2 regions of the Roseateles sp. So40a genome follow, and region 1 is predicted to be linked to the other one. Evidence: riboswitches for the same ligand, from Rfam matches in the RefSeq annotation. Region 1 holds a riboswitch; the other holds the start of a gene.
What was found. A riboswitch is a leader RNA that binds a small molecule or an ion and turns the genes downstream of it on or off. The one in region 1 is predicted to bind thiamine pyrophosphate.
Positions count from the first base shown of each region.

Region 1 (7,099 bases):
GCCCCTGCGCACCGGAATACCCAAGAATGGATAAGATTGTTCCATTCAAAGAACAATCGCTGAGCCCGCCATGAGTCTTGACGCCGACGACCTGCTGGTCTTTGCCCGCGTGATCGAAAGCGGCAGCTTCAGCCGCGCCGCGGAGCGCCTGCAGTTGCCCAAATCCACGGTGTCGCGCCGGATCGCGGCGCTGGAGGAACGTCTGGGCGAGAAGCTGCTCCAGCGCAGCACGCGGCGGCTGACGCTGACCGAGTTCGGCCAGGGCGTGCTGGAACACGCGCGGGTGCTGGCGGGCGAAGTGGACGGCGCGCTCGCGCTGGCGCTGCACCGGCAGCAGCGGCCGACGGGCCGCTTGCGGGTATCCATGCCGGCGGACTTCGCGCACCAGATGCTGACGCCGATGCTGAGCCGCTTCGTCGGCGACTACCCCGAGGTGCAACTGGAGCTGGACCTCTCACCGCGCCGGGTGGATCTGATCGCCGAGGGTTTCGACATCGCGGTGCGCATGGGCCAGCTGCCGCCGGACAGCCAGCTCGCGGCGCGGCGCATGGCGATGTTCAGCAGCGGCCTGTACGCGTCGCCGGCCTATCTGGAGCGCCATGGCGAGCCGCAACTCCCCGAGGGGCTGCTGAGCATGCACGGGCTGATGATCCTGAGCCGGGCGGGCGAGCCGCTGCCGTGGCGGCTGTTCGGCATCGTCGACGGCCAGGCCGACCAGCGTCAGGAATGGGTGGGCGTGCCGGAGAGCCGCACGCTGGTCAACGCGCCGGACATGCTGCTGCAGATGGCGCGCGCGGGTCTGGGCATCACCTGGGTCGGCAACCAGTACGCGCAGGCCTTCGTGGACCGGGGCGAGCTGGTGCGGGTGCTGCCCGCGTGGTGCGCGGAGCCCTCGACCTGCTGGGCGGTGTTCCCGCAGCGCCGGCTGATGCCGCTGCGCACGCGGCTCTTCCTGGACGCGATGGCCGCGGAGCTCTCGCCCTTCGATCAGGCGGCGATGTACGGGATGTGAGGCGCCGGGGACGACACGTCGCCGGCGCGCTCGGTCAATCGACCTGGAAGCCGATCTCCACGCTGACCTGACGCGCCGTGGTGATGGGCGCGAACTTCCATTGCTGGACGGCCTTCACGGCCGCGGCGCTGAGCTTGCGGTCCGGCGAGCGCAGCGCCTGCACGGCGTCGGTGCGGCCGTCGGGCTGCACGATGAACTGCACGAGCACCGAGCCTGCGCGCTGCTGCTGCAGCAGCGCGCGCGGGTATTCGGGATCGACCTTGCGCAGCAGCTGCAGTTGCGCGGGCTCGTCATCGGGCTCGGGCGGCGGGGTCTTGCCGGCGGACGCGGTGGTCGCGGGCGCGGCCATCGCCTGCGGCGACACGGTGTCGGACATCGGAGCGGGCTGCGTCGTGGGCGGCGCCACGGTCGGGGCGATGGTCGAGGGCGTGCCGCCCGCGCCGACACCGCCTTGACCGCCCTGGCCGATCGGCGCGGGCGAGGTCGTCGGCGCGGCGGCCACCACGGGCGCGTCCTGCGCGGCGTTGCGCGCGGCCATCGCTCGTTCGGCGGCGGGATCGAGTTCCGGCCGGCGCGTTGCCGGCGCCGGCGCGGACACCTGCTTCAGCGCGGGCTTGGGCTCGACCTTGGCCTCGTGTTTCTCGGGGGCCTTCTCGGGCGCCTTCTTCTCGCCCTTCTCGGCGTGGAAGCGGATCCACTGGAACACCTTGTCGGCATCGCGCTTGGCGCGGTCGACGTCGCTCATCGCGGCCGCCTTGGGATCGGCCGGCGCGGCGGACGTCGTCGTCTGCGCCTGCGCGGCCATCGCGACCAGGGACAGGCTCAAGACCTGGCACAGGGCCAGGCCACGGCGTCGGACGCTCAGGAGACTACGGCTGCTCATCACTCCACCCTCTCTCGATTGCGCTGGTTGCTCTCTTTTGGAGACAACGCCGGTCTTGTCTGCTGATGTTGCTGTTGGTTTTCGCGCCCCGGCATGAGCGCCGCAGTGTAAGAAGTCATCGGGTGGCCCCTTACTCGGTGTTTCCCCGGAATCGAGCTGTAACAGTACCCGCGATGTGCCTGGACATCGGGGTTGCGTCGACGAATTCACGAACGGGATCGACCGCCACGGGCCCGGGCCCGGGCCTATACTGCGCGCCTGCTCCGGGGTGCCCTGGGCGGCTCGACGCGCGAGGCGTGTCGGGTCGCACGGGCTGAGACATGGCGATGAAGCCGTGGACCCGCTGAACTTGATCCGGTTCGTACCGGCGTAAGAAGAGCCCGCCCTTCCCCCTTCCCGGCCTCGTGCCCGAAGGCACCCGAAGGGCCCCTTCCCCAACGCTCGTCCGTCCTCATCGGTCCAGCCTCCGGCGCCCAACCGGAGACCCCGATGACCGACCTGACCCCGTCCGCCGACGACTTCCACGCCCGGCTCGCCGCCAGCCGCGCGCCGCTGCCCGCGTCGACCAAGACGCATGAATCCGGCGTGCTGCATCCGCAGCTGCGCGTGCCGCTGCGCCAGATCGCGCTGACCAACGGCGAGCGCATCGCCGTCTACGACACCTCCGGCCCCTACACCGACCCCGCCGTCGCGACCGACGTGCGACGCGGCCTGCCCGCCACCCGCGCCGAGTGGATCGCCGCGCGCGGCGACACCGAGTCCTACACCGGCCGCCCGATCCAGCTCTTCGACGACGGTCTGCGCGAGGCCGCCCAGCAGGACGCGCTGCGCGCGCAGAGTGCCGCGCTCACGCGCACGCCGCGCCGCGCGAAGTCGGGCACCAACGTCTCGCAGATGCATTACGCGCGCCGCGGCATCGTCACGGCGGAGATGGAGTACGTCGCCATCCGCGAGAACGGCCGCCGCGCGTGGATGCACGAGTACCTCGCCGACAGCGAGCGCGAGCAGCGCCTGATCGGCCAGGGCCTGGGCGCGCGGATCCCCGGGATCATCACGCCCGAGTTCGTGCGCGACGAGGTCGCCCGCGGCCGCGCGATCATCCCGGCCAACATCAACCATCCGGAAGTGGAGCCGATGGCCATCGGCCGCAACTTCCTCGTCAAGGTCAACGCCAACATCGGCAACTCGGCGGTGAGCTCCGGCATCGAGGAGGAGGTCGAGAAGCTCGTGTGGGCCACGCGCTGGGGCGCCGACACGGTGATGGACCTGTCCACCGGTCGCAGCATCCACACCACGCGCGACTGGATCCTGCGCAACAGCCCCGTGCCCATCGGCACCGTGCCGATCTACCAGGCGCTGGAGAAGGTCGGCGGCGTGGCCGAGGAGCTGACCTGGGCGCTCTTCCGCGACACGCTGATCGAGCAGGCCGAGCAGGGCGTCGACTACTTCACCATCCACGCGGGCGTGCGCCTGCCCTTCGTGCCGATGACGGTCAAGCGCCGCACCGGCATCGTGTCGCGCGGCGGCTCGATCCTGGCCAAGTGGTGCATCGCGCATCACCGCGAGAACTTCCTGTACACGCACTTCGAGGAGATCTGCGAGATCATGAAGGCGTACGACGTCAGCTTCTCGCTGGGCGACGGACTGCGGCCGGGCTCGCTGGCCGACGCCAACGACGAGGCGCAGTTCGCCGAGCTGCGCACGCTGGGCGAGCTCACGAAGATCGCGTGGAAGCACGACGTGCAGACCATGATCGAAGGCCCCGGCCATGTGCCCATGCACATGATCCAGGCCAACATGACCGAGCAGCTCAAGCACTGCGACGAGGCGCCGTTCTACACGCTGGGCCCGCTGACCACCGATATCGCCCCGGGCTACGACCACATCACCAGCGGCATCGGCGCGGCCATGATCGGCTGGTTCGGCTGCGCGATGCTCTGCTACGTCACGCCCAAGGAACACCTGGGCCTGCCCGATCGGGACGACGTCAAGCAGGGGCTGATGGCCTACAAGATCGCCGCGCATGCGGCCGACATCGCCAAGGGCCATCCGGCGGCCCGCGCGCGTGACGACGCGCTGTCCAAGGCACGTTTCGAGTTCCGCTGGGAGGACCAGTTCAACCTCGGTCTCGATCCGGAGACGGCGCGCGAGTTCCACGACGAGACCCTGCCCAAGGACAGCGCCAAGGTGGCGCACTTCTGCTCGATGTGCGGGCCCAAGTTCTGCTCGATGAAGATCACGCAGGACGTGCGCGAGTACAGCGCGCAGCTGGAGGCCGACACGGCGAGCCGCGACGGGATGAAGGAGAAGAGCGCGGAGTTCCTCGCCGGTGGCGGCGAGCTCTACATCCCGATCCGCCAGGCCTGAGCGCGATGGCCTCGATCGCCATCGCCGGCGCCGGCCTGGCCGGCCGGCTGATCGCGTGGGCGCTGGCGCGCGCCGGGCATCGCGTCGAGGTCTTCGACGCGTCGTCCGGTCCGCGGCCCGCGTTCGATGCGTCGGGCGCGGCCGCGTTCAGCGCGGCGGGCATGCTGAGCCCGCTCGCCGAGCAGGAGCAGGGCGGTCCCGCGATCGCGGCGCTGGGCTGGCGGTCGCTGAGCTTGTGGCCGGGCATCGTGGCCGCGTTGCCGGGCACAGTACCGCTGCGTGTCGACGGCAGCCTGCTGCTCTCTCATCGCGCGGACCTGGGCGCGGCGCAGCGCTCGCTCGCGCGCATGCCGGGCGCCCAGCCGCTCGATGCCTCGGCGCTGCGCGCGCTGGAGCCGATGCTCGCGCCGGGCCTGCGCGGCTGGCTGCTGCCGCGTGAAGGCCTGATCTCGCCCGTCGCCACGATGGCCGCGCTGCATGACGGCGCGGCGTCGGTGCGCTGGCACTGGTCGTGCGTGGTCGACCAGGTGCTGCCCGGTGAGCTGCACTTCATCGATGGGCGCAGGTGGCAAGGCGACTGGGCCGTCGACACGCGCGGTCTGGGCGCGCGTCCGCCGCTGCCGCTGCGCGGCGTGCGCGGCGAGATCGTCACGCTCTCGCTGCCCGGGCACGGCCTGCACCGCCCGGTGCGCCTGCTGCATCCGCGTCATCGCGTCTATCTCGTGCCGCGCACCGACGAGGAGATCGTCGTCGGCGCCAGCGAGATCGAGAGCGAGGACCGCAGCCCGATGTCGCTGCGATCGGCGGTCGAGCTGATGGCCGCGGCGCAGAGCGTGCTGCCGGCGTTGTCGGAGGCCCGCATCCTGAGGCTGGACCGCCACCTGCGCCCCGCGCTGCCGGACAACCTCCCGTTCACCCACCACGAGCCCGGCTTGCTGCGGCTCAACGGTCTGTACCGCCATGGCTGGCTGCTGGCACCGGCACTCGTCGAGCGGCTGCTCGCGGAGGCGGGCCTTGCGCGCCTCATCGACCTGGCCGACTTCCTTCCCGAGGAGAACCCCCATGAATGCCCTGCCCTCGATCACCGTGCGGCTGGATGAGCGCGCCGTGTCGCTGCCCGCGGGCGCGACCCTGGCGCAGTTGCTCGACGCCGAGCACCGCGAGCCCGTCGCCGTGGCCACCGCGCTGAACGGCCGTTTCGTGCCGCGCGACGCGCGCGCCGCCACCGCGCTGCGCGATGGCGACGTCGTCCTGTTCTTCCAACCGATCGTCGGAGGCTGACATGAGCGCCATTCCCGATCCGCTGCTCATCGACGGCGTCGCGCTCGAGAGCCGGCTGTTCCTGGGCACCGCCGGTTATCCCAGCCCCGTGGCGCTGGGCGAGGCGATCCGGGCCTCCGCCACGCAGGTGATCACCGTGGGCCTCAAGCGCACGCTGCAGGCCGGCGACAACGGCGCGCTGGCGCAGGCGCTGGCCATCGGCCGCGCGCAAGGCGCGCGCCTGCTGCCCAACACCGCGGGATGCCGCAGCGCGCGCGAGGCGGTGCAGCTCGCCCACATGGCGCGCGAGCTCTACGGCACCGCGTGGATCAAGCTCGAGGTCATCGGCGATGACCACACGCTGCAGCCCGATCCGTTCGAGCTGGTGGCCGCGGCGGCCGAGCTCGCGCGCGAGGGTTTCGTCGTCTTCCCGTACTGCACCGAGGACCTGATCCTGGGCCGGCGGCTGCTCGATGCGGGCTGCCCGCTGCTGATGCCCTGGGGCGCGCCGATCGGCTCGGGCCAGGGGCTGCTCAACCTGCATGGGTTGCGCACGCTGCGCGAGCGCTTGCCCGACACGGTGCTGGTGATCGATGCCGGCCTCGGGGCGCCCTCGCAGGCGGCGCGCGCGCTGGAGCTGGGCTTCGACGCGGTGCTGCTCAACAGCGCGGTCGCGCAGGCCGGCGACCCGGTGGCGATGGCGGCGGCCTTCCGCGACGCGGTAGACGCCGGACGAATGGCCTGGCGTGCCGGGCTGATGGCGCCGCAGGCCTTCGCGGTCGCGAGCACGCCGGTCGGTGGTCATGCGTTCGTGCTGGGGGACGCATGAGCGCGCGTGAGATGACGGCCGTCGATCGGCGCGAGTCGCCGGCAGCGGGCTTGCCCTCGCCGCTGGTGCCGCACCCGAGCCTGCCCTCGCCATGGGCGCTGCCGGCCGATCCCGACCTCGCGGTGCTGCCGCCGTGGACCGAGGATCCCGAGCCGCCCGTCATCTGGAGCGTCGCCGGCACCGACAGCGGCGGTGGCGCCGGCCTGAGCGCCGACACGCGCGCCGCCGCCGCGATGGGCGTGCACCTGTGCACGGTGGTCGCGGCGGTGACGGCGCAGCACTCGCTGGGCGTGACCGGCGTGTTCCCGGTGGCGACGGCGCAGGTGCGCGCGCAGCTGAGCGCGCTGCGCCAGGATCTGCCGGCGCGTGTCGTCAAGACCGGCCTGCTGGCCAGCGCCGCGACGGCGGACACGCTGCTCGCGCAACTCGCCGACGCGCTGCTGGTGGTCGATCCGGTGCTGGGCGCGAGCGCGGGCGGCGCGGCCTTCTGCGATGACGCGCTGCTGGGCGCCTATCGACATCAGCTGCTGCCGCGCGCGGCGCTGATCACGCCGAACCGCCGCGAGGCGGAACGTCTGCTGGGCGTGGCGCCGGGGCAGTTGCCGGTGCCCGAGCTCGCGGCGATGTTGCGCGGGCTGGGCGCGCAGGCGGTGTGCGTCACCGGCGGCGACGACGCGTCGCAGCGCGACGGCCTGGCGATGGACTGGCTCGACAGCCCGCAGGCGACCGGCTGGATCGCATTGCCGCG
Region 1 covers NZ_CP182288.1:109,279-116,377, reverse strand. Annotated here, with positions in the region: gene ACNI65_RS00525 (LysR family transcriptional regulator) at 71-1,012, shown strand; gene ACNI65_RS00520 (TonB family protein) at 1,047-1,838, opposite strand; TPP riboswitch at 2,150-2,288, shown strand; gene thiC (phosphomethylpyrimidine synthase ThiC) at 2,385-4,262, shown strand; gene ACNI65_RS00510 (FAD-dependent oxidoreductase) at 4,268-5,362, shown strand; gene thiS (sulfur carrier protein ThiS) at 5,325-5,543, shown strand; gene ACNI65_RS00500 (thiazole synthase) at 5,545-6,351, shown strand; gene ACNI65_RS00495 (bifunctional hydroxymethylpyrimidine kinase/phosphomethylpyrimidine kinase) at 6,348-7,099, shown strand, end outside.

Region 2 (7,099 bases), 2.3 Mb from region 1:
CGGATCGATTCATCCGGGCGGTGCTGGAGGTTCCCATCCATGGCCAGGAGGATCCCTTCCTGTGGGGGATCTGGGTATCGGTGAGCGAGAAGAGCCTCCAGCGCTATCTCGACACGCTGGATGACCCGGTGCCTGGCGATGGGTTCTTCGGGTGGCTGTCCAATCAGATCGGGATCTATCCGAGCGCGGACATGCGGCCGGCCAATGTGTTCATCCAGCAGGAGGGGGACCGCCCGAAGGTGGTGATCCACACAAACGGGCGAGAGAACGACCCGCTGGTGATCGATCAGCAGAACGGCATCTCCGTTGAGCGCGCGCAGGAGCTGGCGGAGTTGGCGATGCATGGGCAGGGGCGCGAGGAGTGAATCAGCTCATGCCAGCCTTCCAGATCGCCATCGACGGCGAAGACCTCGCCACCGTCAGCACCGACGGGCTTCGTGTGCTTGCCGTTCATCTACGCGGGGACAGGTCGGACGACGCTTTCGTGACGGTGCGACTCGACGGCACGACAACAGAATCGGAATCCCTGACGTGGCTTCACGATCTGGAGATTCGAACGGCCCAGACCGTCACCCTGCGCTTCCTGGAGACGGGTGAGACCTCGGCGCGCGGCAAGACGATCGACGAGCTGTACCCCGACGACGAGGAGGATGTCGACGAAACGGGAGACGGCGAGTCTGACGAGGAGCTCTCACCAACCGCGATGCTGGCCGATCTGCAGGCGCGACCGCTGCTCCGCGACGGATACGGTCTGAAGCTTCAGCTGGCTGAAGGCCAGTCGGTGGAGAGTCGCACCACAGCCGAGGAACACGGTTTTGGTCTGACCGTTCTCTGGAATCAGATGCGCCCGGAACGGGTCAGCGTCGCGCTGAGTTGCCACACCCTCGAGCAGGCGGTCCATCGCTCCCCGAGTCGTGAACTGGCGCGGGACTACGTGAGCGCGCCGGGGGAGATTCGGCTGCAGGTAAGAGGCCCCTGCTTGGCCTGACCGCGGAGCACATTTCGCTCAAACCCCGCTGTACTTCGATCTCGACTCAAATGGGCCTCGCATTTCTCCCGTGGGAACGACTGCCCGCCTACGTGCTGGGCGGGTTGCTCATCGCGCTGGGCGTCGTGGGATTCTGGCCCTCCGAGAATTCCGCCAAAGGCGACTGGATACTCGCCGGCGCGATGACCGTGGGCGGATGCGCGCTGATCTGGCGTCGCTATGTCACGGGCCGAGAGCCGCTCTGGAGCGACGAGCGCAATGACGCGCGATTTGGACCGATCAGGTCAGAGCAGACGCCCTCCGATCCGCAGTGAAATCACCGCGCAACATCACGCGACGCGCTCAAACCTCATCTCCCAATTCGTCTCCCACGTCTCGCCGCCATTGGCGGAGAAGGCTTGGGCCCACGTCGGCGATTCAAGATCGCGCTTGTCCCAGATGAACCGGATGCGGATGGGACGTCCATCCAGCACGTCCTCGGCGAAGAACTGGCCGACGCCATTGTCAAATCGCCCTCGCACTGGCACATCCAGCGCATGCGGCGCGCGGCCGTCGAGCCACCAGATGGCCCACTGGCCCGACGTCGGATCGAACGACCGGATCGCCGCGGCCCGATAGAGCCCGCTGGGCAGGTCGAGCTCGTTGTCCTCCACATTGCCCGCGCCGCCCAGGATGGGCCGCGTCGAGCATCGACCCTTGAAGCTCGTCCAGGTCTCGCACCCGGTCAATCGGCTGTCGAGCCGGCGGTGATGAACGATCCAGTCGCCGAATTCGAAATCGAAGTCGGCGGCGCCTGCGGAAACAGTGGTGGACATGGGAGCCTCGCGTCGTTCGTGGGAACGAGGCGAGTGTCCGGACCGTACGACCGAGTCCTGGCAGTAGGACGAAGTCTTCAAAGCGGCTTGGCGCAGCGTCAGAGGCGCGCTCTTTGGCGCCCTGCCCACTTGGCCTTAGAAGGGCGTGCGATCGAAGTTGGCGACACCGGGACCGAAGACCTCCACGGCCTTCGTCTTCACTGCTTCCAACGTCATGCGAAGCTCGATGAGGTCATTGCCATAGTCGGCGACCTCGTCTTCATCGTCCGAGGTCTGGCAGATGTTCGCCCACTTCGCGTCGAGCTCTGTGAGCGCTTCCAGAATCCGCTGCGCCTGCCAGTGCGTGAGTTCCAGCCCTAAAGTCTTCATGCTTGCTTGCCCTGCTTGAAGAAGACGCGGAATGCCTTCACGCCGACTTCCTCCAGTAGCCCCTTGAACTTGTCCATGGGCATGTTAACGGCGGGGCAGATCATGTAGTGGCCCTCGTAATCGCTGACCAGCTTGAGTCCGGAAGGCATCGGCGTGGTGGCATTGAACTGCCATACCCAGCCGCTCATGTCCCTTTTTTCCAGCTCTTTCTCGCTGAACACGCTGACACCGCGACCATTGGCGACAACGACGATGATGTCGTTGACCTTCGTCCAGTCAACGTCGCTTGGCCGCACATTCGCGATCTTGGGACTGCTGGAGTTCCCGAGCCGGAACACGTCTTCTGGGCAGATGTAGAACGATTTGGGGAACACGGGCACCTCCTTGAGGCCGCCGAGTTGATCGCTCGCTCCGATGGGAAGCCAGTGACCTAGGTCAAACGTATCTGCCTGTCACCGTAGGCTTGAGAGCACCGACCCAGCATCCAGTGAGCTGACTCGGTCAGGACCGGCGTCAGCACGGCCCACCCCACTGCGAGGATCAGCAGCGCCGATGTCTGATCGGTGAAGTTGCCGGCGCCCAGCCGAACGGCGGCGAGGTAGGACAACGGGCCGCCCACCGCCCCAAGAACCGCGGCCAGGAACGGTCTCCCGTGCAACCACGAGAGCGGCGAGCAAAGCAGCGTCGCGAACAGCGCCCAGAGCGCCAGGATCCACAGCGGCGCCAGCCATGGGAACGCACCGGGCGACGCATAACCCACGACGCCAAAGGCGATCATCGCGGTGTCCCATCCCAGCCCGAGAATCACGGCCATTGCGATCAGGGCGCACTCGATCGCTCGCGCATCGCTGAGCGCGAGATGCAGGCCGACCACCACGCCCACGCACGCCACGCCGGCAACGACCTGGCCATGCGCCGCCCCCAGCACACAGGCCAACCACGCCAGCTGAAAGACGGCGAACTGAATCACGATGCGCAGGGCGGCTCGTGCACGCATGGGCATTTCCAATCGACCTGTTCCAGGCTTGCTGAAGGACCTTCTTCTACGCATCCATGCGGGGATCGGTTCACTGCTTCTCGAGGGGGTGCGGAGGCTCCATCGCCCAACCGCTAGAATCCACAACGCTCGCCGGCCCGTCCGGCGAGTTTCGCTAGGGGTGCTGCGCCTTCGATTCATCGACGCGCGGCTGAGAAAGTCCCTTTGAACCTGTTGAGGTAATCCTCGCGCAGGGAAGCATGCCTTCGACACGCCCTCGTGTCCTCGCACGCCGCCTTCTCATCGGCGTGCCCGGTTTGCCGACCTGCCATCGTCTTCCTGGCTTCGGCACATCGATGGCAACTTCGTCCACGCTCCACTCCTTCCCGCTGCATCGCCTCGCGACCGCGCTCGTCGCCGGCGGCCTCGCCCTGCACGCGTCCGCCCAGTCGACCCCGCCCTCCCCCGCCGCGGCAGACTCCCCCTCGTCCACGCCGGCCACCTCCCCCGCCCTCCCCAGCGTGGTGGTCAAGGGCAGCGCTGACGCCCCCGTGATGGTGGGCGGCTTCGGTGACACCCCCATCGCCAAGCTCCCCCTTCAGGCGAGCGTCGTCAGCGCCGAGCGCCTTACCGACCGCGGTCTCATCAGCCTCGCCGGGCTCTCCGTGATCGACGCGAGCGTCGGCGACTCGTACAACTCGGCCGGCTACGTCTCCTACCTGAAGATCCGCGGCTACGACCTCGACAACCGCTTCAACTTCCGCCGCGATGGCCTGCCCATCAACGCCGAGACCGCCCTGCCGCTGTCCAACAAGAGCAGCCTCGAAATCATGAAGGGCACCTCCGGCATCCAGGCCGGCACCAGCGCCCCGGGCGGCCTGGTGAACCTCGTCGTCAAGCGCCCCACCGTCGAGCTCACCAGCCTGACGCTCGGCGTGAGCGAACGCGGCACCGTCGAGACCGCCATGGACTGGAGCCGCCGCTTCAGCGACGGCCACGGCAATGACAAGGCCTTCGGACTGCGCGTCAACGTCGCCGCCGCGAAGCTCCGCCCCGAGTTGCGCGACGCCGACGGCAACCGCTGGATGATGGCCGTCGCCGGCGACTGGCGCGTCACGCGCGACACGCTGGTCGAAGCCGAGGTCGAGGTCTCGCGTCAATCCCAGCCCAGCCAACCGGGCTTCAGCCTTCTGGGGGATCGCCTCCCCAATGCGAAGGACATCGACCCGCGCATCAATCTGAACAACCAGTCCTGGAGTCAGCCGGTCGTCTTCGAAGGCCGTACCGCCTCGCTGCGCATCCAGCATCAGCTCAACGCGGACTGGAAGCTGCAGGCGCATGGCGCGATCCAGCGCCTGGTCACCGATGACCGCCTCGCCTATCCGTTCGGCTGCACCGCCGGCGACGGCACGTATTACCCGAGCACCTACTGCCCCGACGGCACCTTCGACCAGTACGACTTCCGCAGCGACAACGAGCACCGCAACAGCGACGCGCTCGACCTGTCCGCGCAAGGCAAGCTGACGCTGGCCGGCATGCAGCATCAGGTGAGCACCGGCGTGCTGTTCTCGCGCTACAAGAGCCGGCTGCAAGGCCAGGCCTACAACTGGGCGGGCACCGGCAACATCTGGGGCACGCTGCCCACGGTGGCCGACCCGACGCTGGGCTCGACCAACACCAACCGCACCGAACGCAGCACCGAGTTCTACCTGCGCGACGCCGTGCAGCTCAGCGCGCAATGGCAAGGCTGGCTGGGCGTGCGCCACACGCGCCTGGATCGCGACTCGAAGCTGGTCAACGTGCAGCCGGGCAACGAGAACGCGCCCACGAGCTATCGCCAGTCCTTCACCACGCCGTGGCTGGGTCTGAGCTACGCGATCAATCCGGACCTGCTGGCCTACGCAAGCTGGGGCCAGGGCATCGAATCGGCGGTCGTGCCCAACCTGCCGGTCTACGTGAACGCCGGCCAGCCGCTGCAGGCGATCCGCAGCCGGCAATGGGAGATCGGCCTGAAATCGGGCAGCCGCACGGTGGATTGGTCGGTCAACTACTTCGACATCAGCAAGCCCGCGACGAGCGATGAGGATGTCGGCAACAACCGGCTGCGCGCGCGCCTGGATGGGGAGCAGAACCATCGCGGTGTCGAGGCGCAGGCCGATCTGAAGTGGACCGGCGGCGGCCTGATGGCCAGCGCGATGAAGCTGCATGCGCGCCGCGAGCGCGCGAGCGATGCGTCGATCAACGGGCTGAAGCCGACGAACGTGCCGGAGACGACGATCAAGCTGCAGGCGCGGCAGAGCGTTGGCGTGCCGGGGCTGGACCTGATGGCGGGCGTGGTCTACGAGGGCAAACGGATGGTGCTGCCGGACAACTCGCTGTCGATCCCGAGCTGGACGCGGCTGGACCTGGGCGCGCGCTACGAGCAGAACGTGGGCCGGCAATTGCTGATCTGGCGTGTGGGCGTGGACAACGTGACGGACCGTCGGGCGTGGCGCGAGTCGCCTTACCAGTACGGTCATGTGTACCTGTACCCGCTCGCCAATCGCACATGGCGTGCTTCGGTGGAGTGGGTCTTGTGAGCCTCTAGTTTTTCTGTGTATACTCTTAGGCTCTGATCCCCGATAGCTCAGTCGGTAGAGCGCCGGACTGTTAATCCGTAGGTCCCTGGTTCGAGCCCAGGTCGGGGAGCCAAGATCAGATGACGAAGGTCTTCGGACCTTCGTTCTTTTTAAGCCAGAGTCCGACCGAAGACACTGGCCCAAGAATTCAGATCGATAGGATCTGAGCAGACTTTTCCTCGATAGCTCAGTCGGTAGAGCGCCGGACTGTTAATCCGTAGGTCCCTGGTTCGAGCCCAGGTCGAGGAGCCAAAACTGAAGCCCCGCATCGCAAGATGTCGGGGCTTTTTCTTTGGGCGCGTCAGAGGAATCGCCTCATTCATCGAATCAACGGGACAACTGGAGAAAATCAGCGCAAACGCCAGCCGGCGCCGATCCTGCAGAAGATACGTTGATCCAGACGACCGAGCAGTCAATTCGTCGTCGCGACGACGATCAAAGGTGCAGCATCACTGCATATAAACCTTGACTGTGAACTTAACGCCGAAAGGCCCAAAGTCCGGCAGCGAAGACAACTTCACACTTTTCTCAGAATCCACTGCCGTAGCGGGATAAAGGGAGACTTTACAACCGCCATCCGCAGTTGCTCCACGCTCGACTTGTACATTCACCTGCGATGGCTGTCCATTCGACTGATCCTCGACCACCCATGCCGCAGAACACGCCTTCGGTGGTAGCGACCTGAAGAGGACGTCGTATCCGCTCCCAATCCTTACCGGTGGATCGTGCCTCGCGTTGTTAATCAGATACTTCAGATCATCGACAATCTTTGAAATATTCCTTTTAACCGGATCAAGAACATCACCAATAATATAGGTATCGAATGAGTCAAATGAGGCTCTATACGCCACCGAGGTCGACGCGTCACCAGAAGTTCTAACTGATACGACGCCGGCGCCAAGGGCAGAATCTCCGGAGATATCCGCCTTCCCTTGCATTGAAGAACTGCTGCTACTGGCATACCAAAGCATGTCCAACTCCCGAGCCACAACCGCTTCGGTGGCGCCAGAAACTCCAGACACGAGACCAGCCTCCGCAACAATTGCCCAGAGAATATCCGCTCGTACTGAAGAAGACTGCGGCAAGACTCCAGCAGGTGAGATATTCGGGTATAGGGCGATCGCTACTGGCGAGAACACCGAAGCACGCGCAACCATCATGGACTGCTTCTTATCCAGAGCACTTGAAGCGTCGACTTTCAGATTAACAACCGGAGCCCCGGCCGCCACTGCGAAATTCAAGTACCACGCGCAGTTTAAGTTGTACGCCCCGCGTGGAGATTTACTCGAGTCGACCCAGGCCAATGGAGATTCCGCCACATACCCGAGAGCCC
Region 2 covers NZ_CP182288.1:3,540,998-3,548,096, forward strand. Annotated here, with positions in the region: gene ACNI65_RS16110 (DUF2199 domain-containing protein) at 1-365, shown strand, start outside; gene ACNI65_RS16115 (hypothetical protein) at 374-988, shown strand; gene ACNI65_RS16120 (hypothetical protein) at 1,039-1,302, shown strand; gene ACNI65_RS16125 (DUF1579 domain-containing protein) at 1,318-1,884, opposite strand; gene ACNI65_RS16130 (hypothetical protein) at 1,939-2,172, opposite strand; gene ACNI65_RS16135 (hypothetical protein) at 2,169-2,546, opposite strand; gene ACNI65_RS16140 (DUF2878 domain-containing protein) at 2,603-3,169, opposite strand; TPP riboswitch at 3,316-3,422, shown strand; gene ACNI65_RS16145 (TonB-dependent siderophore receptor) at 3,505-5,727, shown strand; tRNA gene ACNI65_RS16150 (tRNA-Asn) at 5,764-5,839, shown strand; tRNA gene ACNI65_RS16155 (tRNA-Asn) at 5,943-6,018, shown strand; gene ACNI65_RS16160 (hypothetical protein) at 6,216-7,099, opposite strand, start outside.
Region 2: linked by a shared signal. The riboswitch ahead of ACNI65_RS16145 (TonB-dependent siderophore receptor) and the one ahead of thiC (phosphomethylpyrimidine synthase ThiC) in region 1 are both predicted to bind thiamine pyrophosphate.